Regions from separate parts of the Halopseudomonas phragmitis genome, predicted to be linked through region 2. Evidence: riboswitches for the same ligand, from Rfam matches in the RefSeq annotation. Region 2 holds a riboswitch; the other holds the start of a gene.
The links. A riboswitch is a leader RNA that binds a small molecule or an ion and turns the genes downstream of it on or off. The one in region 2 is predicted to bind cobalamin.

Region 1: another riboswitch for cobalamin. It lies ahead of BVH74_RS03095 (TonB-dependent receptor domain-containing protein); the one in region 2 lies ahead of btuB (TonB-dependent vitamin B12 receptor).

Annotation. Positions count from the first base shown of each region.
Region 1 covers NZ_CP020100.1:670,863-685,190, forward strand. The annotation lists gene BVH74_RS03040 (efflux RND transporter permease subunit) at 1-330, opposite strand, end outside; gene BVH74_RS03045 (efflux RND transporter periplasmic adaptor subunit) at 327-1,763, opposite strand; gene BVH74_RS03050 (TolC family protein) at 1,765-3,009, opposite strand; gene BVH74_RS03055 (hypothetical protein) at 3,093-3,437, opposite strand; gene cls (cardiolipin synthase) at 3,529-4,989, opposite strand; gene BVH74_RS03065 (class I SAM-dependent methyltransferase) at 4,999-5,658, opposite strand; gene BVH74_RS03070 (methyltransferase family protein) at 5,718-6,377, opposite strand; gene BVH74_RS03075 (DUF2933 domain-containing protein) at 6,379-6,633, opposite strand; gene BVH74_RS03080 (heavy metal translocating P-type ATPase) at 6,623-8,917, opposite strand; gene BVH74_RS03085 (hypothetical protein) at 8,990-9,424, opposite strand; gene dxs (1-deoxy-D-xylulose-5-phosphate synthase) at 10,102-12,033, shown strand; cobalamin riboswitch at 12,041-12,252, shown strand; gene BVH74_RS03095 (TonB-dependent receptor domain-containing protein) at 12,477-14,328, shown strand, end outside.
Region 2 covers NZ_CP020100.1:3,312,774-3,327,101, forward strand. The annotation lists gene BVH74_RS15365 (cobyrinic acid a,c-diamide synthase CobB) at 1-599, opposite strand, end outside; gene cobO (cob(I)yrinic acid a,c-diamide adenosyltransferase) at 596-1,207, opposite strand; gene BVH74_RS15375 (hypothetical protein) at 1,204-1,782, opposite strand; gene btuB (TonB-dependent vitamin B12 receptor) at 1,993-3,810, opposite strand; cobalamin riboswitch at 3,926-4,169, opposite strand; gene BVH74_RS15385 (ABC transporter ATP-binding protein) at 4,236-5,033, opposite strand; gene ntrB (nitrate ABC transporter permease) at 5,045-5,836, opposite strand; gene BVH74_RS15395 (ABC transporter substrate-binding protein) at 5,932-7,266, opposite strand; gene BVH74_RS15400 (nitrate regulatory protein) at 7,564-8,853, opposite strand; gene BVH74_RS15405 (ABC transporter ATP-binding protein) at 8,908-10,707, opposite strand; gene BVH74_RS15410 (ATP-binding cassette domain-containing protein) at 10,843-11,610, shown strand; gene BVH74_RS15415 (ABC transporter substrate-binding protein) at 11,620-12,474, shown strand; gene fhuB (Fe(3+)-hydroxamate ABC transporter permease FhuB) at 12,467-14,328, shown strand, end outside.

The DNA of each region.
Region 1 (14,328 bases), 1.4 Mb from region 2:
TACCCGTGAGCGGGCCCAATACAGATCAGTGCCATCCTCGAACAGTACGTACAGGAAGCTGTCGCCAAAGAACGAGAAGCCGCGTACCGTGCTGGCCCCAGGCACAGCCATCATGGTCGTGGCCAGCGGATAGGTGATCTGGTTCTCGACGATCTGCGGGGCCTGTCCTGGCCAACTGGTACGAATGATCACCTGAGTGTCAGACAGGTCAGGCAGGGCGTCGATCGGCATCCGCTGCATGGACCAGATACCCCAGGCCAGACCGAACAGGGTGGCCAGCAGCACCAGCAGGCGGTTATCCACAGCCCAGCGAATAATGGCGGCAATCATGGCTGCACCTCACGCTTCTCGATCCGCACGATCGGCAGGCCGTCCGGGTCCTCGCGGACCCAGACCCGTACCGCATCGCCCTCGGCGATATCACTCAGATCCAGGGCCGGATCAACCGCAAACTGCATGCTCATGCCAGCCATACCCAGAGTCTCGAACGGGCCGTGTTCAAGCATCAGCCCGTCCTCGTCAAAGTACAGCACCACCGCATCCGCCGGGTGCAAGACCTCAGCCTCAGCGCTGCCACGGGCGACAATACCCCGCAAACTGGCTTCGGAGTCGATAAGGAACTGGGCGGCGATGACCACCTGCTGCCCTTCCTCAAGTCCATCCAGCACCTCGACTCGCTCACCACTTTCCCGCCCGAGCCGGACCCGTTGTGGTCGAAACCGGCCATCGCCCTCGGCCAGCATGACCAGATCCTCCTGACCACCCCGGATCACCGCACTGGCCGCGACCAGCAACTGCTCGCTGGCAACCCCATCCAGCAACTGCACCCGTGCACTCATGCCTGGGCGCAAGCGAGTATCGGCGTTATCCAGCACCGCACGCACCCGCACCACCCGGGCACGCTCATCAGCTTCAGGCAATAGCTGCTCGACCTTGGCTTGCCAGACTTCCCCCGGCCAGGCCGGCAGATGCACCTCAAGCGGTTGCCCGGCCCGCAAGCTGGCGGCCTGCGCCTCTGGCACCGCGGCTTCCAGCCAGATGCGCTCGATCCCGTTGATCCGCGCCACCGTACTGCCGGCTGGCAGGCTCATCCCGGCACGCACCGGCCACTCAGTCAGCACCCCTGCCACGGGGCTGCGCAGCGTCCAGCGCATCTGCACCCGTCCGGTCGTGCGCACGGCCCGCATCAGGTCTTCGGGCATACCGCTCAGACGCAGACGCTGCCAGGCCGCCTCGCTTAGCTGGGCATCCCCAAGCCGCCGCAAGGCCAGATATTCTTCCTGGGCAGCTACCCAGTCCGGCACCAGCAGTTCGGCCAATGGCGCCCCAGCCACCAGCACATCTTCCGGCGCCAGCGCCGCGACCGACTCAACCCAGGCCTCAGCCCGGGTTTGCAGCACGCTGACCTGGCGCTGGTCATAACCCAGTACCGCGCTAGCCTGCAGGACCGGCTCAAGCCGGCCTCGCTCGACTTGGGTCAGGCGCATCCCAAGATTGCGGGTCAGTGAGGGGTCGATACGAATGCTGCTGCCATCATCGCCGGCATCGGCATAACGCGGCACCAGATCCATGTCCATGAACGGAGAGCGACCCGGCGCATCGAAGTGCTGCTGCGGATACATCGGGTCATACCAGTAGAGAATCCGCCGCTCGGACTCGACAGCGGCCGTGGCATGCTCGCCATGCCGTTCGGCAGATGCCAGCACCAAGCCCGGCACCAGCAGAATCAGTAGTTGAACAATCATCAGATGACGACCAGACATGTCAGCGCTCTCCCCAGGTCAGGTGCAGGCGGGTGTGACTGATGGCTCGTGCGGCCTCCAGCTCGACATGCTGCAAACGGGTTTCAATAAGTTCACGACGCGCTTCAATCAGACTGTCCAGCTCCGCACGTCCTCCGCGATAGTCCGCCAGCGCCAGCTCAGCGCGCTGTTCAGCCAACGGCAGCATCTGCTGCGTGCTACGCACTTGGGCCAGTTCAAGCCGCCGGTATTGGCTCAGCTCGACCTCCAGCTCGTTTTCCAGGCGCAACCTAGCGCTGTCACGTTCGCGATCCAACGCCGCCAACTCTGCTTCGCGAGCGGCAATACGAGGCTGTTGCCGCCGACCGGAAAAGAGTGGCAAGCCAACGCTGACCTGAACACTGAACATGTCATCCAGCCCCATGCCACGTCGCTGGTACGCCAACTCCCAACCCCAGTCCGGTCGCCGATCCGCCTCAGCCAGCCGCACGGCCGCCTCGCGCTCACGCGCCAGCGGCCGGTACTGTGCCAGTTCCGGCTGCAGGGCCAGACGCGCCCGATAACCATTGAGGTCGAGCGGCCACTGCGGCCAATTGCCCAGTGTCTGTGCCGGCGCCTGCGCCCCCAGCCAGCGCCGCAACTGCGCACGCCACACCTCCTGTTCGCTCAACAACAGGTCTCGCCGCTGGTCCAGCCGAGCCCGTTCCAGAGCCGCCAGGGGTTGTACGGCCAATGGGCCGAGACCGCCCGCCAGGCGTGCGGCGATGGATGCCGCGAGCACATCGTTCTGAGCATAAAACTCGTCAAATAGCGCCAGTTGGCGCTGCAAGGCGTGCAAGCGCAGCCAGGCTTCAGCCACCTCCAGACGGACATTCAGGCGCTCCACTTCATACTCGGCCTGCACTCTTTCCACGGCGGCGCCAGCCAGTTCACGCTGGGCCTGGCGGCGAGCGCTATTGGGCACCTCCTGCATCAAGCCAATCATCTGCATGGTCATGCCGTCGGCGTTGAGACGACCGCGCCGATCGCCTTCGATCGGCACATTCTGCAGACCCAACGCCAGCTTCGGATCCGGTAACTGGCCGGCGGCCTGGGCCTCGCTACGCACGGCCAATTCGTTCAGGCGCCAGGCCTGCAGACTGGGGGCCTGCTGTTCAGCCAGGCTCAGGGCCTGTTCCAGGGTCATGGCCTGCAGCGGCAGGCTCAGACAGAACGCCAGGGCACTGCCAACAAGCAGACTCCGGCGACAAAAAGAGGGATTCAACATGATCGCAACTCTCTGGTGATCGCCGTGACAAGGCACGGCAGAACGTCAACGGTCAAGCCGTTGGTCCGGGGGTCACACAGGAGTCAGTGGCGCGGCGGGCGCCAGAGCGGGTAGTTCATGGCCGGGCTGGCGCCGGCATGAGTAGCGGGAACAAGTGTGTTCTTGGGCAGGATGCCGGACAACTGGCCTCCGCCCACCAGGGCAGCGGCACTCAACTGGCAATCCAGCCCGCTGTCACACAGCAACTCGGCGGTACTGCTCAGCCAGTCAGCAGTGCCCATGTCGGCACAGTCTTCATGCAGGCCGTGCATCATGACCGGCTCATCAACCAGGCACGCCTGGGCCGCAAGCAACGTCGCCGCCAGCGTATTGAACGACAGCAGCAAAGTCACCAGCAGAGCACCCAGACAAGCACGCAAGGCAGGCATCAGCAGTCCGACCATTCGGGATTGAGTTTCATACGGTAAAGACTAGCATCTTCACCAATCAATGGTTTGATCAAGATCAACGCCTAGGCGCTCACAACACTGGCGCAAACAGATAGGCCGCCCGGGCCGCTACCCGGTACCACAACGACAGCGAATCCAGATCGTCGCGGTGCATCAAGCGGGAGCGAGCAAAGTCCTGCTCGAACATCAGCTCGACCTCGCGGGCAAAAGCCGCATCAATAACCAGCGCGGTGACCTCGAAGTTAAGCCGGAACGAGCGATTGTCCAGATTGACCGTGCCCACCCCGGCGCCGACGTTATCGACCAAAAAGCTCTTGCCGTGCAAAAAGCCGCCCTCATAGCGATAAACCTTGACGCCGGCCTCCAGCAAGGGGCCAAGGAAAGCGTAGGCGGCAAAATACAGCAAGGGATTGTCCGGACGCTGGGGGATAAGAATACGGACATCCACCCCATTGATCGCCGCCAGCTTGAGCATCGACTGGACGCTCTCATCGGGTACGAAATAGGGGCTGGAAATCCAGATCCGCTGATGGGCCGAGTGAATCGCCTGCTGAACCATCAGACTGGCCGTTTCAAAACTGTCCGCCGGACCCGATGGCAGAATCAGCACCGGCGCCGCATGATGACTGGGTATGCTCGGCTCCCAGGGCAAATCGAGAATATCCTCGGTTGCCCAGTGCCAGTCCTCACAGAAAACCAGTTGCAACGCCAGCGCGGCCGGACCCTCGATCAACAAATGGGTATCCCGCCAAGGGCCGAGCCGGGCATGCCCTTGCAAATACTCATCTCCGACATTGAGGCCGCCAACCCAGGCCCGTGCACCGTCGGCGACGACAATCTTGCGGTGGTTGCGAAAGTTCAACTGCAGACGGTTGCCACGTCCTCGGGTCGAGTGAAAGTGATGCACCTGCACCCCGGCCTCACGCAACGCCTGCAGGTAGTCGGCCGGCAACGCATAACTGCCGATTTCATCATAGAGAAAAAACACCTCAACCCCTTGCCGGGCCTTGTCAATCAGGCGGGCCTGCAGGGCCATACCCAGTTCATCGGCGCGCACGATGTAAAACTGCACCAGAAGGTAGCGCTCGGCCGCCTCGATGCCGGCAAACAGACTGGCGAACGTGGCTTCGCCGTCAACCAGCAATGACACCTGATTGGCTTCAAGAAACGGCAGTTTGGCCAACCGCTCAACACCCGCCAGATGTTTATTGTCGTAGGCCAGCGTCGCCCGCTGACTTCGCAACTCGGTCATTTTCGCCATCAAGGCCTGGCTCAGCTCAGAATCCTCATCGCGCCGGGCGTTGACGTACCCCTGAAATTTGGTCCGGCCAAACACCCAGTAGGCCGGGACCGCGACATAAGGCATCGCATTAAGCGAGACAATCCAGGCCACCGCCCCCGGCGCCGTGCGGGTCGACATCATCGCATCCACCGATGAAACCAAGCCCATAATCTGAAACAGCGCCGCTACCATCAGCCAGCGGCGCCAGCGCCGACGTTTGGCTGGTGCTGTCACAAGATTCTCAGCCATCACCCGTACTCACCCCGGCTTGACGGCGCTATAAAGCGCCATGGTGCCGAACAGGGTATTGAAGGTCCTGGCCTGGGTTACCTCGACAAAGCCCGCTGCTTCAAACAGTGGTACCAGCCGGCCGGCCAGGTTGTCCCCGGTATTGGCAAAACCATCAAGCAACTGGATGAACAGGAACAGGCTACGCATCAGCGGGTTTTCGGGCTTGCCCCAGTCCGCGACATGCAACTGGCCGCCCGGCTTGATGATCCGAAACAGCTCCCGCGCAGTGCGCTGTTTTACCTCCCAGCTCAAGTGATGAAAGAACAGACTGGAGAGCACCCGATCAAACCGGGCATCGGCATAGGGCAAGGCCTGGGACATGGCCTGAGCAAAGTCGACACTGATCCCCGCCTTGTCGGCCTTGCGTCTGGCCAAGGTTAGAATCGCCGGGTCGGCATCCACTGCGCTCATGCTGAGCCTCGGATACTGCCGCTTGACCCAGACCGCCAAGGTTCCGGTGCCACAGGCCAGGTCCAGCACCTCCAATCCGGGAGCCAGACCGGCTTGTGCGATCAGCGCCTGTTTGACGCGCTTCTCACGCGTTGTAAGTCCCACCACAGCATCATAAAGTGGCGTCAAGCGATGAAACCCCAAAGCCGGGACAAACGTCGAGTCAGCGCGTTTCATCTACCCTCCTGGCGACACAAGAGCATGTCCTGAGCTTAGCCGAAATCCTCGTCATCGCTTCAGGGCTTGCCCTCCCCACGCCGACCGAGCTGCCAACGCGGCAGGAAGCGGGGAGTACGCGCCGCGTAGTCACGCCATTCATCCCCGAACTGGGCCGCTATTTCCGCTTCTTCAGCCACGGCCAAACGGGCATACATCCAGGCCAGGACCGGGAACATCGCCAAAGTAAGCAGTGTTGGCCACTGCAGCAGGAAGCCCAACATGATCAGCATAAACCCCAGGTACTGGGGGTGGCGAACATGGGCATACAGCCCACTGGTGGCCAACGCCTGCTGCTGTTGAGCGGCATAAAGAGTCCGCCATCCCTGGGCAATCAGGTAGAAGCCCAGGCCAATCAAGAGCAGACTGAGCAGATGAAATGGGCCGAAATGGGGAGCGCTTTGCAACCCGAACAGCATTTCCAGCAAATGCCCGCTGTCATGGGCGAACCAGTCGATCCCCGGATAGCGGCTTTGCAACCAACCCGCCAGGAAGAACAGAGTCAGGGGAAAACCATACATCTCTGCAAACAGCGCGACTAGGAACGCACTGAACGCGCCAAAGGATCGCCAGTCACGCCGCGTTTTCGGCTTGAAGAAACTGAAGGCAAAAAAGATAAAGATTGCCGAGTTGATAATCACCAGCCCCCACAACCCATATCCAGACGCATCAGAGTGCATGTCACTTCTCCCTGGGCTTGTGGGTATCATGACCCGAGTGGCCGTGGCCGCGATGCATGAAAATATGCATCAGCGGACAGGCCAACAGAATCAGCCAAGGCAGCGCACCCAATAGGTGGGCGCGATGTTCCTGCCATAAAAAAAACCCGGCGATCAGTGCAAATCCGGCAAACGCCAGCCAGTAACGCCTGGGACGAGGAAGGCCGGACAGCGCTCCGAGCTCGGACTGCTGACGACTAACAGGCTTATGCTTCATGAACACCTCCGGCCTGCCCGATGCGTGCAAAGCGCCGCTTGAGCAGCAACGAGTTACCGATGACCGACAACGAGCTGGCGGTCATCGCAATCACCCCGATCATTGGGTGCAACAATCCGACCGCGGCCATCGGAATGGCTGCGACGTTGTAGGCACTGGCCCAGATCAGGTTCTGTACGATCTTGTCGAAGGTCGAACGGGACAACTGCATGGCTTCAACCACGCCGGTCAGCTCACCACGCACCAGGGTTACATCGGCGGCCTCGATGGCCACGTCCGCGCCGGCCCCAATGGCAATACCGACATTGGCCTGTTTGAGCGCCGGCGCATCATTGATGCCATCTCCAACCATCGCGACATGGTTACCGTAGCGGGCCTGCAACTGGCGGATGGCATCGACCTTGCCCTCGGGCAGCACACCGGCCTGCACCTCATCGATTCCTACCTCCTCGGCTACCGCCCGGGCGGCACGTTCGTTATCGCCAGTGATCATCACCACATGCAATCCCAGCTTGTGCATGCCCCTGACCGCTTCAGCCGACTCGCCTTTGACGGTATCGGCCACTGCCACCAACCCCAGGGCCCGGCCATCACCGGCCACGATCACCACCGTGCAACCTCGCGCCTCCAGCCGTTGTAGCGACTCATCCAGGCTCTCAAGCGCGGTTATGCCCTGCTCCACGAGCAGCCGACGGTTGCCGATCAGAATCTGTTCGTCCCCGACCCGGCCTGCTACGCCCCGTGCACCAATGGAGCGAAACCCGGTCACCTCAGCGGCCGCCACTCCACGCTCACTGGCGCCATCGACGATGGCCCGGGCAATCGGATGTTCAGAGGCGTTTTCCACACTGGCGGCCAAGTGCAAAAGATGCTGTTCGGAAACCCCTGCCGCCGCCACAACCTCGGTCAGACGAGGCTCACCACGGGTAATGGTGCCGGTCTTGTCCAGCACCATGACCTTGATGTCCTTGAAGGTCTGGATCGCTTCACCGGAGCGAATCAGGATGCCGCGCTCGGCTCCAATCCCGGAACCGACCATCAGTGCAGTCGGCGTAGCCAGGCCAAGCGCACAGGGGCAGGCAATGACCAGCACCGCAACGGCGGCGAGGATGGCCAGCACCGGGCCGTCGGCTTGCGGGTTGACCCAGGGCAGGAATTGGGCACCCCAGTACAGGATCGGCCGCAGAGTTTCGGGAAACAGTAGCCAGGCGGCCAGGCTGAGCAGCGAGATCAGCACTACCAGAGGCACAAAACGTCCGGTCATGCGGTCGGCGAACTCCTGGATCGGCACACGCGAGCCCTGGGCCTGATCTACCAGACGAATCACCTGAGCCAGGAAGGTATCGCGTCCTACCCGGGTAGCCCTGACTCGCAAGCGCCCCTCTTTGTTGATGGTTGCACCAATTACCGGGCTGCCAACTTCCTTGTAGACCGGAACCGACTCGCCCGTTGCAATGGATTCGTCGACATGGCTTTCGCCTTCGACCACCTCACCGTCGGTGGGGACTTTGTCGCCCGGCCTGATCACCATGATGTCGCCAGGTTGCAGCTCTCCAACCGGCAACTCCAGCTCTGTGCCGTCGCGCTCGACCCGGGCAGTCTTGGCGCCCAGGGTCAGCAGCCGACGAATCGCCTGCGAGGCCCGGCCCTTGGCCTTGGCCTCAAGATAACGCCCGAGCAGGTGGAAGGTCATGATGGTCGCCGCCATTTCCATGAACGAGGTCATGGGAAAGATGAACCCCACCAGCCCTATGAAGTAGGGCGGCAGGCTACCTAGCGAAATCAGGACATCCATGTTCAGGGTACGGTTGGTAAGCGAGCGCCACGCTGCCTTGTGTGTGGCCGCGCCACCGAACAGAAAGACCACCGGAAAGGCCAGCACGGCCACCATGGCCAGATAGCCCGGCACTGGCTGCCAGAACATGTGCGGCACCATCAGCAACATGATCAGGGTGGCGGGAACCCCGGCAATCCACAACCGCCGACGCGCCTGCGCCAGATATTGCGCCTCAATCTCAGCCGCATCCGCCTCATCGGCCGCAGCCCCTCGGCGCACGGCAGCCACGTCATAGCCGGCGCGCTCCACCGCCTGCCGCAGCCGCTGTGAGTCGTCGGCCCCCGAGCGGACACTGACGCTAACGTGGTGACTGGCTATGTTGGTCCTAACCTCGGCAACCCCCTCAAGCCGCTGCAGGGTTTGCCTGACGATCCCGGCACAGTGGTCGCTACCCATGCCAGGTACTGTCAACTCATACTCGCTGATACTGCTCTCAATTGTGCTCATGACGGGCACTCCAGACACGGGTAGGGAACACCGACAGGCAGAGCCCAGCAGGCCCTGCCATGCGGTGTACGGTCAGTGATGCCCGGCGTGCTCGTCGTCTTCTGACGTCTCAGCCGCCGGCTCAACAGCCGTTACCGGACTGCCGCCACGCTCGCGCACACAATTGACCAGCATGTCGCGATGCGCTGCCGCCATCCGGTCATGCAGCGCCCCGACCTGCTCTGGATCAGGGCTATCCTGCGCCAGCAAGGCCTGCATCTGGCCCTTGAGCTCCTGCATCTCCTGCATCCGGGCCCGATGCTGTTCCGGCATGGCCGCATCGGCCATCCCGCCTTCCATCGGCATCTCGCCCATCATCATGCAGGGCCCCATACCCTGCTTCATCATCCCGCCGTGCTTGTCGTGCATCTGGTTCATCATGCCCTGGGCCAAGGCCATGAACGACGCTCCCGCCAGCCCGATAGCCAAGCTCAGGCCAACCATACGCTTACGTTGCAAACTCATCATGATCGCGCTCCCCACAGGCCTGCGCCTGCTAAATTACCTATGTGTGAAAACGCCCCGGACGGGGCCAGCCGGTCCCGCGGTGCCACTCAAGGCCGCAGGCGCTGGGTTAACAGGTAAAGGGGCCGCCTGGCGACGCGAGGGGATTGGCGCGCAATCGGCAGTACGGACACCACCGACCATTGGCAGACAGGGTTAGCCATCGGGAAGTAGTGCCCCGCACCAGGCTCGGTACGTTCGGCACGCGGCAAGAGCGCAGGAGCTAGATGTTCCGTGTCTTGATGGTGGCAGTCGGGCCGCTCATCGCTCAGCCACAGCGCAGCTCCGGACTCGAGCCCGGCGGTCTCGGACAAACGAGGCACATCGGCGTGGGACCCGACATGAGCCAAGGCCATCGGCGACGCCAGCAGCAACATCAACCACAGCAGCACCCTCCCAACCCATGGCGGGCAGGGTGAACGCGTAGTGCTGAAGACATCCAAAGGCATGGACATAGGCGTCTCTCGGCTTAGTACAGATTTACTCTACACCCTTGAACTGTCGGACCCTTGATACAGATCAAGATAGCCGTACATCGCCCAGCCCGCCGATTCTGTCGGGCAGTTGGGCATCGCCAGCCAATCGGTTAAACTGTGCGCTTGATTTCCCGCCATGCCGAGTGGCACCCAGAGCACTGTTTAATGCCTAGCACCTTCCACGAAATACCCCGTGAACGCCCCAGCACGCCCTTGCTGGACAGCATTGACGACACCGCACGCCTGCGTGAGCTGGACGAAGAACTGTTGCCGGTACTGGCCGATGAACTGCGGGCGTTCCTGCTCTGGACAGTGGGCCAGACTGGCGGTCATTTCGGCGCGGGGCTTGGCGTGGTCGAACTCACCGTTGCTCTGCATTATGTCTACCAGACCCCGGAAGACCGGCTGATCTGGGACGTTGGCCATCAGGCCTATCCACACAAGATCCTGACCGGTCGGCGCGAGCAGATGGCGACCCTGCGCCAGAAAGACGGCCTGGCGGCCTTCCCGCGCCGCTGCGAAAGCCCATATGACACCTTCGGCGTCGGTCACTCCAGTACCTCGATCAGCGCCGGGCTGGGCATGGCCCTTGCCGCCCGCCTTCAAGGGCTCGAGCGCCGCACGGTCGCAGTCATCGGCGATGGCGCACTGACCGCCGGCATGGCCTTCGAGGCGCTCAACCATGCCTCCGACGTCGAGCCCGACATGCTGGTCGTGCTCAACGACAACGACATGTCGATCTCGCGCAATGTCGGAGGCATGTCCAACTACCTGGCCAAGATCCTGTCCAGCAGCACCTACGCGCACATGCGCGAAGGCAGCAAGAAGGTCCTGTCGAAGATTCCCAAGGCCTGGGAGCTGGCGCGACGCACCGAGGAACACGCCAAGGGCATGCTGGTGCCCGGCACCCTGTTTGAGGAACTGGGCTGGAACTACATTGGCCCGATCGATGGCCATGATCTGCCGACCCTGATCACCACCCTGCGCAACATGCGCAGCCTCAAGGGTCCGCAGTTCCTGCATGTGATCACCAAGAAAGGCAAGGGCTTCTCACCGGCCGAAGCCGACCCGATCGGTTACCACGCCATCACCAAGCTCGAGCCCAAACCGGCCAGTAACGGCATGAGCAAGCCAAAGTTCTCCAACGTGTTCGGCCAGTGGCTGTGCGACATGGCCGCCGAGGACTCACGGCTGATTGGCATCACGCCTGCCATGAAGGAAGGCTCGGACCTGATTGCCTTCAGCGAGCGCTTCCCCGAGCGTTACTTCGATGTAGCGATTGCCGAACAGCATGCCGTGACTCTGGCCGCCGGCATGGCCTGTGAAGGCGCCAAGCCGGTGGTAGCGATTTATTCGACCTTCCTGCAACGGGCCTACGATCAGTTGATCCATGATGTCGCAGTGCAGGATCTGGACGTACTGTTCGCCATCGACCGCGCCGGTCTGGTTGGCGAAGACGGCCCCACCCACGCCGGCAGCTTCGACCTGTCATATCTGCGCTGCCTGCCCAACATGCTGGTCATGGCCCCGGCCGACGAGAATGAAACCCGGCAGATGCTGACCACCGGTTATCTGCACAACGGCCCGGCGGCGGTACGTTACCCGCGCGGCACTGGCCCCGGCGTGGCGATCGATCCCGAGCTCAAACCCCTGCCAATCGGCAAGGGCGTTATCACCCGCCAGGGCAGCCGGGTCGCCATTCTGTGCTTTGGCACCCTGCACGCCAACGCGCTGCTGGCCGCCGAATCACTGGATGCCAGCGTCGCCAACATGCGCTTCGTCAAACCGCTGGACGGCGAACTGATCCGCCAACTCGCCAGCAGCCATGAACTGCTGGTTACGGTTGAAGAGAACGCCGTGATGGGTGGCGCCGGCAGTGCCGTCAACGAGTGGCTGCACGCTGAAGGCCTCAACATTCCGGTGCTCAACCTGGGCCTGCCGGACAGTTATGTCGAGCATGCCAAACCTCGGCAAATGCTGGCCGAGTGCGGACTGGACGCCGCCGCTCTGGAACAGCGCATCCGCCAACGCCTGAGCAGCCTGACCAGCGACGACCAGCCATCGGCTGCGCTTGACCCGGTCAGCGCAAAGTCATAGAGTCCCCCCGCTTCCAGAAGTACTGGGTGCCCGGCCTGGCTTGATCAAGCCACCGGGTGAAACGGGAAGTCGGTGCAACCCCGACGCTGCCCCCGCAACGGTAAAGGATCGCAGGCTAACACCTGCAGGGAAACCACAACGCCACTGTGCTTTTACGGCATGGGAAGGCGGTTTCTTCACATCCTGAGCCCGGAGACCGGCCCAGTATTCCAGGGAACGCCCTTATGGCGTTCCCAGGGGAGCTGCTGAAAACGTCAGCGAGGCAGGCAAGACAAGGCCATTTTTAACGCCGTATTGCCAACGCAGCTAGTTTTCAGGGGCTCACCTGCTGAGGTGCCGCGGAGGGCGGCACTGGTCAGCGTGCGGCCGCCCCCGGTGCATTGCGCCGACCGCCCTCCTGACTTCCCGCCCTCCTCAAAAGCCTGACCTTTTGAGGACCGATAATGAAAAAATTTCTGCCCCTGACTCCTGCCCTGCTGGCCGCCAGCATCGTCCAGGCCAATACCGCCATCGACCTGCCGGATACCGTGATCACTGCTTCGCGGATTGAGCAGCCTCGCGAAGCCGCCCTGGCGGCCAACAGCGTGTTTACCCGTACCGATATCGAGCGCCTGCAGGCCCGCAGCGTTCCGGAATTGCTCAGCCGGGTACCGGGCCTGCAGCAGAACAACAATGGCGGGATTCCGGCCTACTTCCTGCGCGGCAGCAACACCGCGCAAACGCTGGTTCTGGTCGACGGTCAGCGCATTGCCTCCACGACCAGCGGCATTGCTCGCCTGGACTACCTGAATATCGATAATATCGAGCGGGTCGAGGTCATTCGTGGCCCACGCTCCTCGCTGTATGGTGCCGACGCCATCGGCGGCGTTATTCAGATCTTCACCCGCCAGGGCGAGCCCGGCCTCAACCCCAGCGTGCGCCTGGGCTTTGGCAGCAACCATACAGTTGAGCGCAACCTGACCCTCAGCGGCGGTGACCAGCAGACCCGCTACATGCTTGGCGCCACCCTGGATGAAAGCCGTGGCTTCGACCGCACCACCGACAAGCAGGGCAATGACCGTGACCGCGACGGCCAGCGCAACAAGGCGCTGATGCTGCGTCTGGACCACAGTTTCAATGCTGACTGGCAAGCCGGGCTCAGCCTCAACGACCAGCGTGGCAAGAACGAATTCGACGATGCCTATGAATTGTTCCCCGGCTTTCCCGAAGACCAGTTCCGGGTCAGCAGCTATAACGGCCACCTGCAAGGTCAGTTGACCGAGATCTGGCAAAGCCGCCTGGAGCTCGGCCAAAGCTATGACCGCAACAAGACGGTTGGCTCCGGCAGCCCATGGAACGATGGCCGCATCGAAACCACCCGGCATTCAGCCAGTTGGCTCAACCACCTGCAACTCAGCCCGGAACAGCGCCTGAGCGTTGGCAGCGACTGGCACCGCGACCGCCTGTCCTCGACCAACGCCTACACCAAGACGCGCCGGGAGAATCTGGCCGGTTTCATCCAGCACAGCTGGACCCAGCAGAACTTTGCCACCGAACTGGGTGTGCGCCACGACGACAACCAGCACTTCGGCAATCACAGCAGCTGGAACGCCGCGCTGGCCGTACCGGCTGGCGACCGCCAGCAATGGATTCTGAGCTACGCCGAAGGCTTCCGCGCCCCCACCTTCAATGACCTGTATGCGCCTCCGGGCTGGGGCGGCAACCCGGACCTGGATCCCGAGCGGTCAAAAAGCTGGGAACTGCAATGGCGCGCCGAAGTGCTCGACAGCCAGCTCGAAGCCTCGCTGTATCGCAACGACATCAAGGACCTGATCACCTGGAATAGCAGCACCTTCCAGATGGACAACATCAACAAGGCCCGCGTCAACGGCTTCGAGGCCGCCATCAGCCGCGACCTGTTCGGCTGGTCGAGCCGCACTGCCATCAGCTTCATCGACCCACGCGACCGGGCCACTGGCAAAACCTTGCAACTGCGCGCCCGCCGGCACCTGAGCCTGGATTTGGATCGCAGCTTTGGCGACCTGTCCTTTGGCAGCACCTGGCAGCTGTTCAGCCAGCGCTACACTGATCCGGCCAACAGCGACACCCTGGCCGGTTACGGCACCCTGGACCTGCGCGCCAGTTGGCGAGCCAGCCCGGCGCTGCGCTGGGACCTGAAGCTGAGCAATGTGCTGGACCGCGACTACCACCTGGGCACCTACTCACGTCCCACGGGTTTCTGGCCGGCGCCGTCGATTGACCACCCCTACCGCGAACAGGGTCGCAGCGCCTTGCTGGCCGTGACCTGGACTCCAC
Region 2 (14,328 bases):
GCATCCAGATCAGCCAGCTCCGCCGCCTGCACCAGCCCCAGGTGTCGGCTTGGCAGCTCCACCGCGGCATCACGGGTCAGGGCACCAAACCAGGCGATGCCGGCGGGCAAACAGTCACGCAGCATCTCGCCATGGCGGGCACTGCCGACCTTGTTGGCCAGTACCCCGGCAAACGGCAGATCGGGCTGATAGCTGGCCAGCCCGTGGGCCATGGCACCGAAGGTCTGGGCCATGCCCGAACCGTCGATCACCGCCAGTACCGGTACGCCGAAATGCCGGGCCAGATCAGCCGCCGAGGGGGTGCCATCGAACAGCCCCATCACCCCTTCGATCAGGATCAGGTCATTGTCGCGTGCGGCCTCGGCCAGCAGGCGCTTGCTTTGCGCTTCGCCAATCATCCACAGATCAATCTGATGCACCGGCTGGCCGCTGGCCCGAGCCAGAATCATCGGATCGAGGAAGTCCGGCCCGCATTTGAACACCCGCACCCGCCGGCCCTGGCGGCTGTGCAAGCGCGCCAGTGCGGCGGTGACGGTGGTCTTGCCCTGCCCCGAGGCCGGGGCGGCGATCAATACGGCTGGACACTCAAGCTGACTCAAAACTCTACCCCCTTCTGCGCCTTGATACCGGCCTTGAAGGCATGCTTGACCATGCCCATCTCGGTTACCGTATCGGCCACCTCCAGCATCGCCGCCGGAGCCCCGCGACCGGTCACCACCACATGCTGGTGAGGCGGTCGGCCAGCGATATCCGCCAGCACCTTATCCAGCTCCAGATACTGGTATTTGAGCGCGATATTCAGCTCATCGAGAATCACCAGCGCTACCGCCGGGTCGCGCATCAGCTCGACAGCCACCGCCCAGGCCGCCTGGGCCTTGGCGATATCGTCCTGACGGTCCTGGGTTTCCCAGGTAAAGCCAGCACCCATCACGTGATAGCGCACCTGCTCGGGGAAACGGCGGAAGAACGCCTCTTCGCCGGTGCTGCTGGCCCCCTTGATGAACTGCACGATGCCCACCTGCATGTCGTGCCCCAGGGCACGAGCGGCCATACCGAAGGCCGAGCTGCTTTTGCCCTTGCCGTTGCCGCTGAGCACCAGCAGCAAGCCGCGTTCGTCCTGCGCTGCGGCGATCTTTTCATCGACTACCGCTTTCTTGCGCTGCATGCGCTGGCGGTGACGCTGATCGCGCTCGCTCGGCTCGCTCATGCCTTGCGCCCCTGACCCAACAGCCCTTGCTGAGCCAACAGACGCAACACCACATACACGGCGCAGGCCGCCGCCACGTACATAACCAGCGTGCTCAGGTATTGCGGGTAATAAGTAGCGATCCGTTCAAGCATGCCGGTAAAGGTCGGGGCTTCGTAACGCCCGGAGAAAAAGTAAAACCCACCACTGGAAAACAAACTGCAGATCAACGCACCAGTGGCCACCGTTGGGGCCAGGATCAGCAGAGTTGCCGGGTGGTCACGGTGCCAACCCGCGTACAAACGGCCGGCAAACCACAGGCTGCCATAGGCGGGCAGCAAGGCCCAATAGGCGATGGTCATGCAGTGATGGCCGGCGTTGGTCCAGCCGACACTGAGCACGTCCATGACCACAGCCTGCAGAAACAGCAGCGGAAACGCCCAGCGCGGACGCAAAAACACCCCAGCCAGGAAAAATACCGCCCAGGAAGCGCTGGGCAAGTTGACCACACTGAAGTGACTGCCACGGGTCATGGCCATCAACAACACCAGTACGGCGCCAACAGCCAGTTGGCTGCGTTTGGATAGTACGATCATGTCATCCTCCTTGGATGGGTGTAGATATTTGGTTCAACTGCTGCCATTACGTCTTCCCGCTAGTCCGTCATGACGGGGCTCGTGTACCAGGGCGATCCCCCCGCTACGCCGTCATTGCGAGCCGCGTAGCGGCGTGGCAATCCATGCTCAGGCCCCGCCACCAAGGCACATGGATTGCCACGGGCCTGCGGCCCTCGCAATGAAGAGTCCTTACAGCATCTGGTAGCGCACAGTCAGATAGCCGGCCCGGCCCTGCTGCTGATAGCTGGCAGCGGTTTCGTAGTCGGTATCGAACAGGTTGCTGATCCGTGCCTGAACTCGCCACTGCTGGCTGAACCAGTACTCGGCGCGCAGGTCGACGGTGTTGTAGCCATGCAGGTCGGTAGTATTGGCGGCGTTGTCCCAGCGCCGGCCTTCGGCGTGCAGGCTGGCGCCGACGCCTATCCGGCCAAAGCGGCGGTCGACATCCAGGTTGAACAGTTGCTCGGCGCGGCGGGCCAGCAGGTCGCCCTGGTTGGCACGCTTGGAGCGGTTGGACGGGTCCTGCAGGGTCAGGTTGCTGGCTACATCCCAGCCCCACCAATGGCCGGCCAGTTCCAGTTCGATACCCTTGATCACCGCCTTGTCGACGTTCTCTGCCAACCAGACGCCGCCACCCAGGTTGACGCTGGCGATCAGGTCTTCGACCTCGTTGCGGAAGACATTGACGGCCCAGGTGCCCCAGTCATGCTGACCACGCAGCCCCAGTTCATAATTGCGTGAGGTCTCTTCCTTGATATCGGGGTTGCCGAAGCCGGGGAAGTACAGCTGATTGAAGGTCGGTGCCTTGAATGCGGTGCCGTAGCTACCGACCAGTTGCAGGCTGTCCGTCAGGCTGATGCCGTAGCCGATGTTGCCGGTGGTGTGATCGCCGTGCTGCTGGTTGTCATCATGGCGCAGGCCAAGCTGCCATTCATGGATGCCACGTTGGCCCAGATACTGGGCGTAATAACCCTTGTTAGTGCGCCGGCCCTTGCTGTAGTCGGTGCTGCTGCTGACCTCATCGATCAGATGGTCATAGCCGAGGGTCAGCACCTGGCCCGGCGCCAGATCGATATCGTTCTGCCAGCCAAAGCTGTCGCGGCGGGTGTCGAAGCGGCTGGTAAAATTGCTGCCGTTGAAGTTGTCGCTCTTGTCTTCGCTACGTGCAGCCTGCAGGGTCACGCGCCACGGATCAAGCGGTGCAAACCGGGCATTGAGGCCATGGGTCTTGAGCACCGAATCGGAGTTGGCCTTGAAGCCGGAGTCGAAGTCATTGCTGGAGTGGGTTTCCAGTACATGGCCATCGATCTCCAGGCCGTTGGCAAAGCGATAGCCTGCCTTGAGGTTGGCCGAGAGCTCGCGATAGCCATCATTGTCCGGATCGCCACGGCCCGGACGCGCATCAATGCCCCGGGTCGACAGACTGCTGACACCCAGGTTGTACCAGGCGTTTCCGAAACCGCCAGCGACCCCGGCACTGCCGGCCAGATGATTGCGACTGCCGGTGGTCACCGATGCCCAGGGCTTGGGATCGCCCTTGCTGCCCTGGCGGGTGAAAATCTGAATCACCCCTCCGATGGCTTCCGAGCCGTAGAGGCTGGACCGCGGACCACGGACAATCTCGATCCGCTCGATCTGCTCCATCGGCAAATTTTGCAGCGCAGCATTGCCGCTGGTGACCGAGCCAATGCGCACGCCATCGATCAGCACCAGTACATGGTCACTGTTGGTGCCGCGAATACCGATGCTGCTGGACTTGCCCGGCCCGCCGTTGTTGACGATGCTGACGCTCGGCGTGCGGCGCAGCAGATCCAGTGCGTCGGTAGCTTGCAGGCGTTCGATATCGGCCCGATCAATCACCGTGACCGCAGCCAGGTTGGCGGCAATCGATTGGTTGGTACGGGTTGCAGTAACCACCTGGCTGTCCAGGTGCAGGGATTGGGCATGGGAAAGGCAGGCGCTGGCCATCAGGGCCAGTGCCAGCGGCGTGCGCGGCAACATCTTCATCTGTTCGCTCCGTCGTACTCACCCGTACGACATTGAGTAGCTGGGTACACGCGGCGAAGCGAACAGGCAGACAGCCAGACGAACAGAGGCCATACACCCGCAGAGCCCGCCGCACTGCTGTGACATGCATCAGGCCGGTCTCCGGGCTCACGAGCGGACAGTGTCCGATGATCCGACCTTCCCGTGCGTACACAGTGGTCATGGGGGATCATCTGCCGCGTCACACCCCTATGGGTGGCGGGCACTCGTTTACCGTTGCGGGGGCAGCGCCGGAATTGTTCCGTATCAAGGAACGCACCGGCTTCCCAGTTTCACCCTTAAGGCCATTGGCCAGGGGCACCTGAAGCGAGGCGAAGGTTAGAAGTTTTGCCCTGGGGCGTCAATGAAAAAAGGGGGAGCAAAATGTCGCAGCGCCCCCCTGCACATCAGGCCGTGGCCTTTTTGCGTTGTTTCTCATAGAGAAACCGCAAAACTGCCTGGCGGTACTGGTTGTACTTGGGGTCCTCGGCCAAGGCGATGCGATCACGCGGGCGCGGCAGGTCGATGTCGAGAATCTCGCCGATGGCCGCCGACGGACCGTTGGTCATCATCACGATGCGATCGGACAACAATACTGCCTCGTCAACATCGTGGGTGATCATGATCACGGTATTGTGCAGTTCGGCCTGGATACGCATTACCTCGTCCTGCAGGTGCGCACGGGTCAGGGCATCCAAAGCGCCGAACGGCTCGTCGAGCAGTAGCACCTTAGGCTGCATGGCCAGCGCCCGGGCGATCCCGACCCGCTGTTTCATACCACCGGAAATCTCGCCAGGGCGTTTATCCAGCGCATGGCCCATATGCACCATGTTCAGGTTGTGACGAATCCATGCGTCACGTTCACTGCGGCTCTTGCTGCGACCGAAGACCTTGTCGACGGCAATCTGCACGTTCTCGTAGACGGTCAGCCAGGGCAGTAGCGAGTGGTTCTGAAACACCAGGCTGCGATCCGGACCGGGCCCGCTGACTTCCTTGCCGTCCAGAATCACCACGCCACTGCTGGCATCCAGCAGACCTGCGACGATGTTCAGCACTGTGGATTTACCGCAGCCGGAGTGACCAATGATGGAAATGTATTGCCCGCGCTCGACCTGCAGGTTGATATCGCTCAGCACCTGACTGGTCACGCCGCCACGGCTGAAGCTTTTGAACACCTTTTCGATACTCAGATAGGACTTGCTCATGATGATGCTCCTCAGCCTTCGCTGGTGCCGCGAGTGACCAGCCGGCCAGCCCAGGCCACCAGACGGTCGAGAATGAAGCCGACGATGCCGACGTAGAGCAGGGCCAGGACGATGTCACTGATCAGCGAAGCATTCCAGGCATCCCAGATGAAGAAGCCGATCCCTACCCCGCCGACCAGCATCTCGGCGGCGACGATCGCCAGCCAGGACAGGCCGACCCCGATGCGCAGCCCGGAGAAGATATAGGGCGCGGCCGCCGGCAGCATGATTTTGACGAAGTACTCGATGCCGTTCAGACGCAGCACCCTGGCGACATTGCGGTAGTCTTCAGGAATGTTGCGGATGCCCACCGAGGTATTGATGATGATCGGCCAGATCGCGGTGATGAAGATGACGAAGATCGCCGACGGATTACTGTCCTGAAAGCCGGCCAGCGACAGCGGCAGCCAGGCCAGCGGCGGCACCGTGCGCAGTACCTGGAAAATCGGATCAAGCCCGCGCATGGCCCAGGTCGACTGCCCTACCAGCACGCCCAGCCCCACCCCGGCCACTACCGCCAGGGCATAGCCGTAGGCGACCCGCTCCAGGCTGGCAAGAATCTGCCAGGCCATGCCGACATCGTTCCCACCATTGTCATAGAACGGATTGGCGATCAGTTCCCAGGTATCGCTGAACACTTGGGTAGGAGGGGGTAAGGCGCTCGCCGGGCTGGAGCAAAGCATTTCCCAGACCAGCAGGAACAGCAGGGTAATTGCTATCGGTGGTAACAGGTTGTGCAACCCGACTCGGCCAAGCCGGGCCATCCAGGCTGGTACCCGGGAAGCCGTTGATAGCGGTGCAGCACTCTCTGCTTCAATCTTGACGTTGGCATTCATGGGTCATTCTCCTTGCGACAGACTCAGGCCAGCGCTTTGATCGCCAGACTGTCGAGGTATGCCTGGGGGTTTTCAGGATCGAATACGGTGCCATCAAAGAAGGTCTCAACGCCGCGCGAGGTGGACGTCGGGATCTGTTCGGCCGGCACCCCCAGATCAGCGGCAGCTGCACGCCAGAGGTCTTCACGGTTAACCTGTTCGATCAGAGCATGACTATCGAAGTCGGCTGGCAAGTACCCCCAACGAATATCTTCGGTCAGGAACCACAGGTCATGGCTCTTGAACGGATAGGAGGCGAAGTCGTTCCAGTAGCGCATCTGGTGCGGACTGTTTTCCACCACGCGACCAGTGCCATAGTTGAAATTGCCCTTCATGCGCTCGACCACATCATTGAAAGGAGCGTTGATCCAGCGGCGTTTGGCACAAATACGTGCAACTTCCTCGCGGTTGGCTGGGTCTTCGCAATACATCTGCGCCTCCATCACTGCCTTGAGCAGTGCGCGGGTCGCATTGGGGTTGGCTTCAACCCAGTCGGCGCGCATCCCCAGCGCCTTTTCCGGATGGTTGTGCCACAACTCGCTGGTGGTCAGTGCCGTATAGCCGATCTTCTGGTTGATCAGTTGTTCGTTCCACGGCTCACAGACACAGAAAGTATCCATGCTGCCGACCTTCATGTTGGCAACCATCTGCGCCGGCGGCACCACTATGGTCGAGATGTCGCGATTGGGGTCGATGCCTCCGGCGGCCAGCCAATAGCGAATCCACAAGTCATGGGTTCCACCGGGAAAGGTCATGGCGGCATTGACTTGCTTGCCACTGGCCTTTTTCGCTGCCAGTGCGGCCTTGAACGGAGTACTGTCTACCCCAAGCTTGAGGTCGATATATTCCTGCCCAACTGAAATGCACTGCCCTCCCAGATTCAGACGGGCCAGAATCACCATAGGCACCGGCACATTGTTCGGCGTCATGGCCCCCGAGGCGATCAGATAGGGCATTGGTGTGAGGATATGCGCACCATCGATCCCGTTACGCGCAGAACCCAGTACCAGATTGTCGCGGGTGGTACCCCAGGATGACTGCTTCAACACCTCGACGCCGGTCATGCCGTGCTTAGCGAAAAAGCCCTTTTCATCAGCGACGAACAGCGGCGCCGCATCCGTCAGAGCAATAAACCCCAGCTTGGCTCGGGTGGTTTCCGGCGCATCGCTGCCTGCGGCCCAGGCCGCCGAGCGCAGGCCCGGGGCCATGCCGCCGAGTAACGCGGCGCCACCAACGGCGGCAATAGAATATTTGAGAAAGTCACGGCGCTTGAGATTGACGCTGGCCTGGCTGGTTGGCTTGATCGGTTTGTCGTCCATTGCACATTCCCCTGAAAAGCACGCATAAAAAACGGCGCCCCCTCGCACCTGGCCCTATGGCCGAGGTGGAGGTGGACGCCGTTGCCCTTAGTCAATTGTGTAGAGGTCTAATGGTCTTGACCTGACGGTCTCAAAGCAGGTTGCGTGCCAGTTAACGGTTAGCTCAGAAAAACTCTCGACAGTTTAAAGACTTATCAACCCTGGCCAAGTGCCGGCAATATGCCCTGACTCCAACCTACGCACTCTAAGAGAGCGCCGGCAGGGCAAATGCGCAACCAGCGTGCAAAAATGCCTCGCTTATCCGGCCTTCACCCGCGTGCTGGCGTTTGGCATAAGATCCGCCAGGCTGAGCACTGCCTGAGCCACATCAGCCAGCCGCTGACTCCGCTCCATGGCAGCATTTTGAAGTATCCGGTAGGACGCTTCCTCATCAAGCCCATGACGCGACATCAACACCCCCTTGGCCCGCTCAATCAACTTGCGCTCATTCAACGAGCTGCGAGCGTTATCCAGCTCCTCAGCCAGCATCTGCAAACGCTGATTCTGTTCGTGCAAAAGATCCAGCACCGAGCGATTGAGCTGCTGGCCCATGGTGTCGCCCGGAGCACCATCCAGTTCAGTGGCCTGCACGTTGAATAACCGGGTCCCTGGTGGGTCGCTGGCATCATCAAACTGATCAAGCCGCTCAAGCAGACAACGGTGATTATCAAGATCAGCCTGGGCCTGGCGGATTTTCTGCTGACACAGTTGCTGCAATCTCTCGGTCAACAGGTCTTCAACCTGCTTCATGGCATCGATACGGCGGGTCGTCAGTTCAAACCAGGGCTCACCCAGACTGACCTCCAGCGGCTGCCCCGGCAGACTGCGCGCGGCGACCAGGCGCAAGCGGGCAATTTCAGCTTCGACCGGATCGGTGCAGAGCTGATGCCAGGCATTGAGCGCGGGCTTGTCGGCATAGTCGCAAAAGATCGCGAAGCAGCGCTGCTGGCCCTCGCCCAGATACTGCAGGCGTTCGAGCTGTTCCAGATCGAACAGCCCCGAGGCGAAACCTGCAACTCCGGTGGCTCGTTCCAGCCCCGCCAACTCCTTACCCTGCATGAAATTGAACAGCGCCACCAGGCAACGTGTGATATCCGGATCGACGGAGGTATCGGCCGCCTCGAACACGACCGCCAGCAGCCCGCCAATCACCCGGGTAAAAGCCCGGGTAGACTCCTGAGGACTCAGGGCCTGATCGCGCACCCGACGGCGCAGACAGGCCAGCCCGTCAAGTCCGTGCAGTACCAGGGCAATACGGTTGAACAGACGGGCCTTGTCGGCTCCGCGTCCGGTCTCCGGGTCCATGCGATTGAAGCCTCGCCGCACCGACTGCTCAAGTCCACGGCTGTCGCTGGTCAACTGATCCAGCGGCTGGCGGAAGCGCTCTGCCCGAGCGCTGAGATACATATTGGAAAAACCGCGCTCACGCTGGAGCGCATGCACCAGCCGGCTGATGCCGCCGACCAGCTCACAGGTCAGCTCCAGCGCGATCAGCCCCTGCATTTCGCTGCGCCGGGCTGCCAGCATGAACCCCAATACCGTCGCCATGTGCTTGCTCCCCTACCGTCGGGCTTTGAACAAGCACCAGCAATAGCCGTGCCATCAGGCCATGATCGGGTCGTCCTCGCGGGCCATCCCGGTCTGCACCCGCCATTGAGCCGCGTAGAATCCATCCCTGGCCAGCAGTTCGGCATGGCGTCCACATTCGGCCACCCGGCCCTGCTCAATCACTGCGATCTGGTCTGCGTGCACTATGGTGGACAGCCTGTGGGCGATCATGATCACTGTGCGGTCATGGGCGATGCGCCGCAATGAACGCTGAATCGCAGCCTCGGTCTCGTTGTCGACCGCGCTGGTGGCCTCGTCCAGCACCAGGATCGGCGGGTTCTTCAACAGTGCCCGGGCCAGTGACAGACGCTGGCGCTGGCCACCTGACAGCCGCACGCCGCGCTCACCGACCGGGGTGTCGAGCCCCTGTGGCAAGGCCTCGATAAACGCCCAGGCTTCGGCCTGACGGGCGGCGCTGACAATCTCCTCATCACTGGCATTGGGCCTGCCGTAGGCGATGTTGTCACGAATACTGCCCTCAAACAGATACACATCCTGGCTGACCAGCCCCACCGCTTGGCGCAGTGAACGCAGGCTGATCGCAGTCACCGGCTGGCCATCGATCAATACCTGGCCGCTCTGAGGGTCCTGAAAACGCAGCAGCAGCTTGATCAGGGTCGATTTGCCCGAGCCGGTAGCCCCGACCAGTGCCAGGGTGTGCCCAGCAGGAACCTTCAGATCGATCCCGTGAATGCCGCTGTTAGAGTTCGGATACTGGAATGCCAGTTGCTGGAAATGCACCTCGCCACGCACCGGCTGGGCCAGATCAGGATTACCTTGGTCAGCCACCTGCACCGGTTCTTCCAGCAGGCCGAGAATCCGCCGGGTGCTGGCCATGGCCCGTTCGAACAGATCGATCACCTCGGCCAGTCCTGTCAGCGGCCACAACAGTCGCTGGGTCAGGAACACTAGTACACCGTATGCACCGATGTTCAGATCGCCACTCAGTGCCTGCATGCCACCGATGGTGAAGGTGGCCAAAAAGCCGGTCAGCACCGCCATGCGGATCACCGGTATGAATGCCGAACTGACCCTGATGGCCTTACGATTGGCTTCAACATAGGCCTCACTGGCCTGGCGCAAACGTTCGGCCTCGCGGGCCTCGGCGGTGAAGCTCTTGATCGTGGCGATACCGTTCAGGTTGTTGCTCAGCCGACTGGCGATCTCCCCTACCCGCTCACGCACCTCGCCGTACAGCGGACCAGCCTTGCGCTGAAAGTAGAAACCACCCCAGATGATCAGAGGAATCGGGGTAAAGGCCAGCAGAGCAATCAGCGGCGAGATGAAGAAGAACACCGCGCCGACTGCCACCACGGTTACCCCAACCTGAATCATGGCGTTGGCTCCGCCATCAAGAAACCGCTCAAGCTGGTTGACGTCGTCGTTCAGGGTGGCAACCAGATGCCCGGAGCTGCGCGACTCGAAGAAGCTCATATCCAGCCGCTGGGCATGCTCATAGGCATCCTGGCGCAGATCCGATTGCAGCCGCTGGGCCAGGTTGCGCCAGAGAACCTGATAGAGGTACTCGAAAATCGACTCACCAGCCCAGATCACGAAGGTCAACACCCCGAGTGCGATGATCTGCTCCTGCGGGGTAGTGAACCCCAGTCGGGCAACGAAGCTGCGCTCCTGGTTGACCACCACGTCGATAGCCACACCGATCAGAATTTCCGGAGCAATATCGAACAGTTTGTTGATTACTGAACAGGTGGCAGCGGCGATGATCCGCCGGCGGTATCCGCGGGCATAGCGCAACAGGCGTACCAGTGCGCTGAAGCTGTTGGTTTGATTCATTGGTTGACATCCGTGATTGGGGTGGCCGCGCGCACGCGCGTCAGGCGGCACATCCTACCTTTAAACAAATTGATAATCATTATTGTTTTATTTAACCTTGCGCAGATTAATTGAATCACTCTGCGGAGTCCTTCCATGTTCAGCCTCAACGCTGCCAGTTATCAGGTCAATGGCAAAACGCTGTTGCAGCCACTCAGTCTGGAGTTGGCTCAGGGCCAGGTTCATGGGCTGATCGGTCACAACGGTTCGGGCAAATCTACCCTGCTGAAACTACTGGCGCGCCAGTATAGCCCCAGCAGTGGTCAGGCTTGCTTCGATCAGCGCCCATTACCTGCCTGGGGGGCACGGGCCTTTGCCCGCGAGGTTGCCTATCTGCCCCAGCACCTGCCCAGCGCCGAGAACCTGACTGGGCGTGAGCTGGTCGAGTTTGGCCGTTACCCCTGGCGTGGCCTGCTCGGACGTCTGACCCGCGATGACCAGCAGCAGATCGACCGGGCTCTGGAACTGACCGATACCCAGGCCTTCGCCACCCGCATGGTCGACACCTTGTCTGGCGGTGAGCGTCAGCGCCTGTGGCTTGCCATGCTGCTGGCCCAGGGGAGCCGCTTCCTGCTACTCGACGAGCCACTGGCGGCGCTGGATATCGCTCACCAGGTCGAGGTCATGAGCCTGGTCACAGGGCTCAGCCGCGAACTGGGGCTGGGTCTGGTCATCGTGCTGCATGACATCAATATCGCCGCCCGCTTCTGCGACAACCTGATCGCCCTGCACAGCGGCCAACTGCTGGCCCAGGGGCATCCCGAGCAGTTGATGGATCACGATACCCTGCAGGATATCTACGGCATCAGCATGCAAGTCATCCCCCATCCCAGTGCCAACCACCTGGTCGCCCTGGCCCACTGACAGTTCCTCATGCCACTATTTGCACTGCGTTTTCTGTTGCTGTTCGCCTTGCTGCTGAGCACGATTACCCAGGCCAGCCCACGACTGGCCAGCCTCGACTGGACGCTGGGAGAAACCCTGGTGGCGCTTGGCGCACCGCCACTGGCGATGGCCCAGGTTGATGACTATCACGCCTGGGTCGGCGAGCCGCAGATGCCCGACAACGTGATCGACCTGGGCCTGCGCACCCAGCCCAACCAGGAACTGCTGGCCGCCTTGGCCCCTGAGCGCATTCTGATCTCGCAGATGTTCACCAACCTTACCCCCAGGCTAAGCCGCATTGCCCCGGTCGAGCTGGTGCAGCTTTACACTCCTGGCACCGATACCTGGACGCAAATGCTTGAACTGACCCGCGAGGTTGGCCGGCTGGCCGGCCGGGATCAGGCCGCCGAGCAGTTGATCGCCAGCACCCGGGCCCGAATCGACAGTCTGGCCGGGCAATTGAGCCGGCCACAGCGCCCGCTGCTGATCATTCAGTTCATGGATGCCCGCCATGTACGAGTATTTGGCCCCAACGGACTGTACCAGGTAGTGCTCGACCAACTCGGCCTGGACAACGCCTGGACTGGCGGCACCAATGCCTGGGGTTTTGCACTGGTCAGTATCGACGCACTGGTAGGCCTGGATGCCCAACTGGTGGTAGTCGAGCCCAAGCCAGCCGGCGTCGAGCGCGAGCTGGCCAGCAGCGCACTGTGGCAACACCTGCCAGGCGTGGCAGACAATCAGGTCATCACCTTGCCTCCAGTCTGGAGCTTTGGTGCCCTGCCGTCCTGCCAGCGCTTTGCCGAACTGTTGAGCGCCGCCCTGGAGCAGGCCCATGACTGAACAACGCCGCCCCGCCCTGCTCTGCCTGCTGTTCGCCCTGCTTGCAGCAACGCTGGCGCTGACCAGCTTGCAACCATTGGGCGGCGCAGGCCGAGCCTGGCAAGCCCTGTTCAGCCAGCTCAGCAGTGATTACCTGCTGCTGCAATACAGCTGGTGGCCGCGTCTCAGCGTTGCCTTGCTGGCCGGCGCTGCGCTGGCGATTGCCGGCGTGCTGATGCAGCAGTTGCTGCGCAACCCGCTGGCCTCACCCACCACCCTTGGAGTATCCAGCGGCGCCAATCTGGCCCTGATGGCTGCCAGCCTGTTGGCGCCCGGGCTGCTGGATCTGGGCCGGGAGTGGGTTGCGCTGGCTGGTGGCGCTCTGGCCATGGGCCTGGTCATGCTGCTGGGCTGGCGTCGGGCCCTGGCTCCGCTGGTCGTGGTGCTGGCCGGTTTGGTGGTCAACCTGTATCTCGGCGCACTGGGTATGGCCCTGCTGCTGTTCAATCAGGAAAGCCTCAGCGGCCTGCTGATCTGGGGCGCCGGCTCGATGGCTCAGAATGGCTGGGACAGCGCAGGCTTTCTTGTTCCACGGGTGCTGGTTGGCGCCTTGCTGGCCTGGCTGCTGATTCGCCCCCTGGCCATGCTCGATCTGGAAGATGCCAGCGCCAGAAGCCTGGGCGTTTCTCTCAAATACTTGCGCCTGGCCGGGCTGGGCATTGCTGTTTTTCTCGCCGGCTGCGTGGTCAGCGTAGTCGGCATCATTGGCTTCATTGGCCTGGCTGCGCCCAATATCGTGCGCCTGGCCGGTGCCCGCCGGCTCAGCCATAGACTGCTCTGGTCCACACTGCTGGGGGCCCTGTTGCTGGCCGGCACCGATTTGCTGGTGCAGTCGCTCGGCCAACGGGCTGCCATGCTGATTCCTACTGGCGCGGTCACGGCGGCCTTGGGGGCTCCACTGTTGCTGTGGCTGATTCCACGCCTGCGCCTGACTGGCCAACGGGCGCCCAGCCCGGCACAGAGCCTGAGCGAACGTCGCCGCAATCCGCAGCGCTTGCTGGCCGGACTGGGCCTGGGGGTGCTGGCTATGTTGCTGGTAGCACTCTGGTTCGGCCAAGGCCCGCAGGGCTGGTACTGGCTCACCAGCGAATCCTGGAGCGTGCTGGAATGGCGATTGCCCCGGGTGCTGGCAGCCATGGGCTGCGGCCTGATGCTGGCACTGGCCGGCACCCTGGTCCAGCGCCTGAGTGCCAACCCGATGGCCAGCCCGGAACTGCTTGGCATCAGTGGCGGCAGCGCCATGGCGCTGATGGCAGCGGTGTTTCTGCTTCCAGCCCCGGGCAATCTGATACTGATGCTGGCCGGCACACTCGGAGCCCTGCTGACCCTGGCGTTGCTAATAATGGTCAATCGCCGCAGTGGCTGGCTGCCTGAGCGTCTGCTGCTCACCGGGGTAGCGATTACCGCGCTGTTCGAGGCTCTGCGCGCTGTGGTTCTGGCGGGCGGCGATCCGCGCGGCCAACAGTTGATCGCCTGGATGTCTGGCTCGACCTATTATGTCGACACCCCTGCTGCTGCCGGCGTCCTGCTGGCAGCGCTGCTGGCCGCCCTGGCCTGCCTGCCACTGCTGCGCTGGCTGGATATCCTGCCACTGGGCGCCGAAACCAGTCGGGCGCTGGGCATACGGCTGGAACGGGCACGCCTGGGGCTGTTGCTGCTGACCTCGATTCTGACTGCCGGTGCCACGCTGGTGATCGGCCCGCTCAGCTTTGTCGGTCTGCTGGCCCCACACATGGCGCGTCTGCTGGGCCTGACTCGGGCCGGCCCGCACCTGTTCGGTGCGGGTTTGATCGGCATGCTGCTGATGCTGCTGGC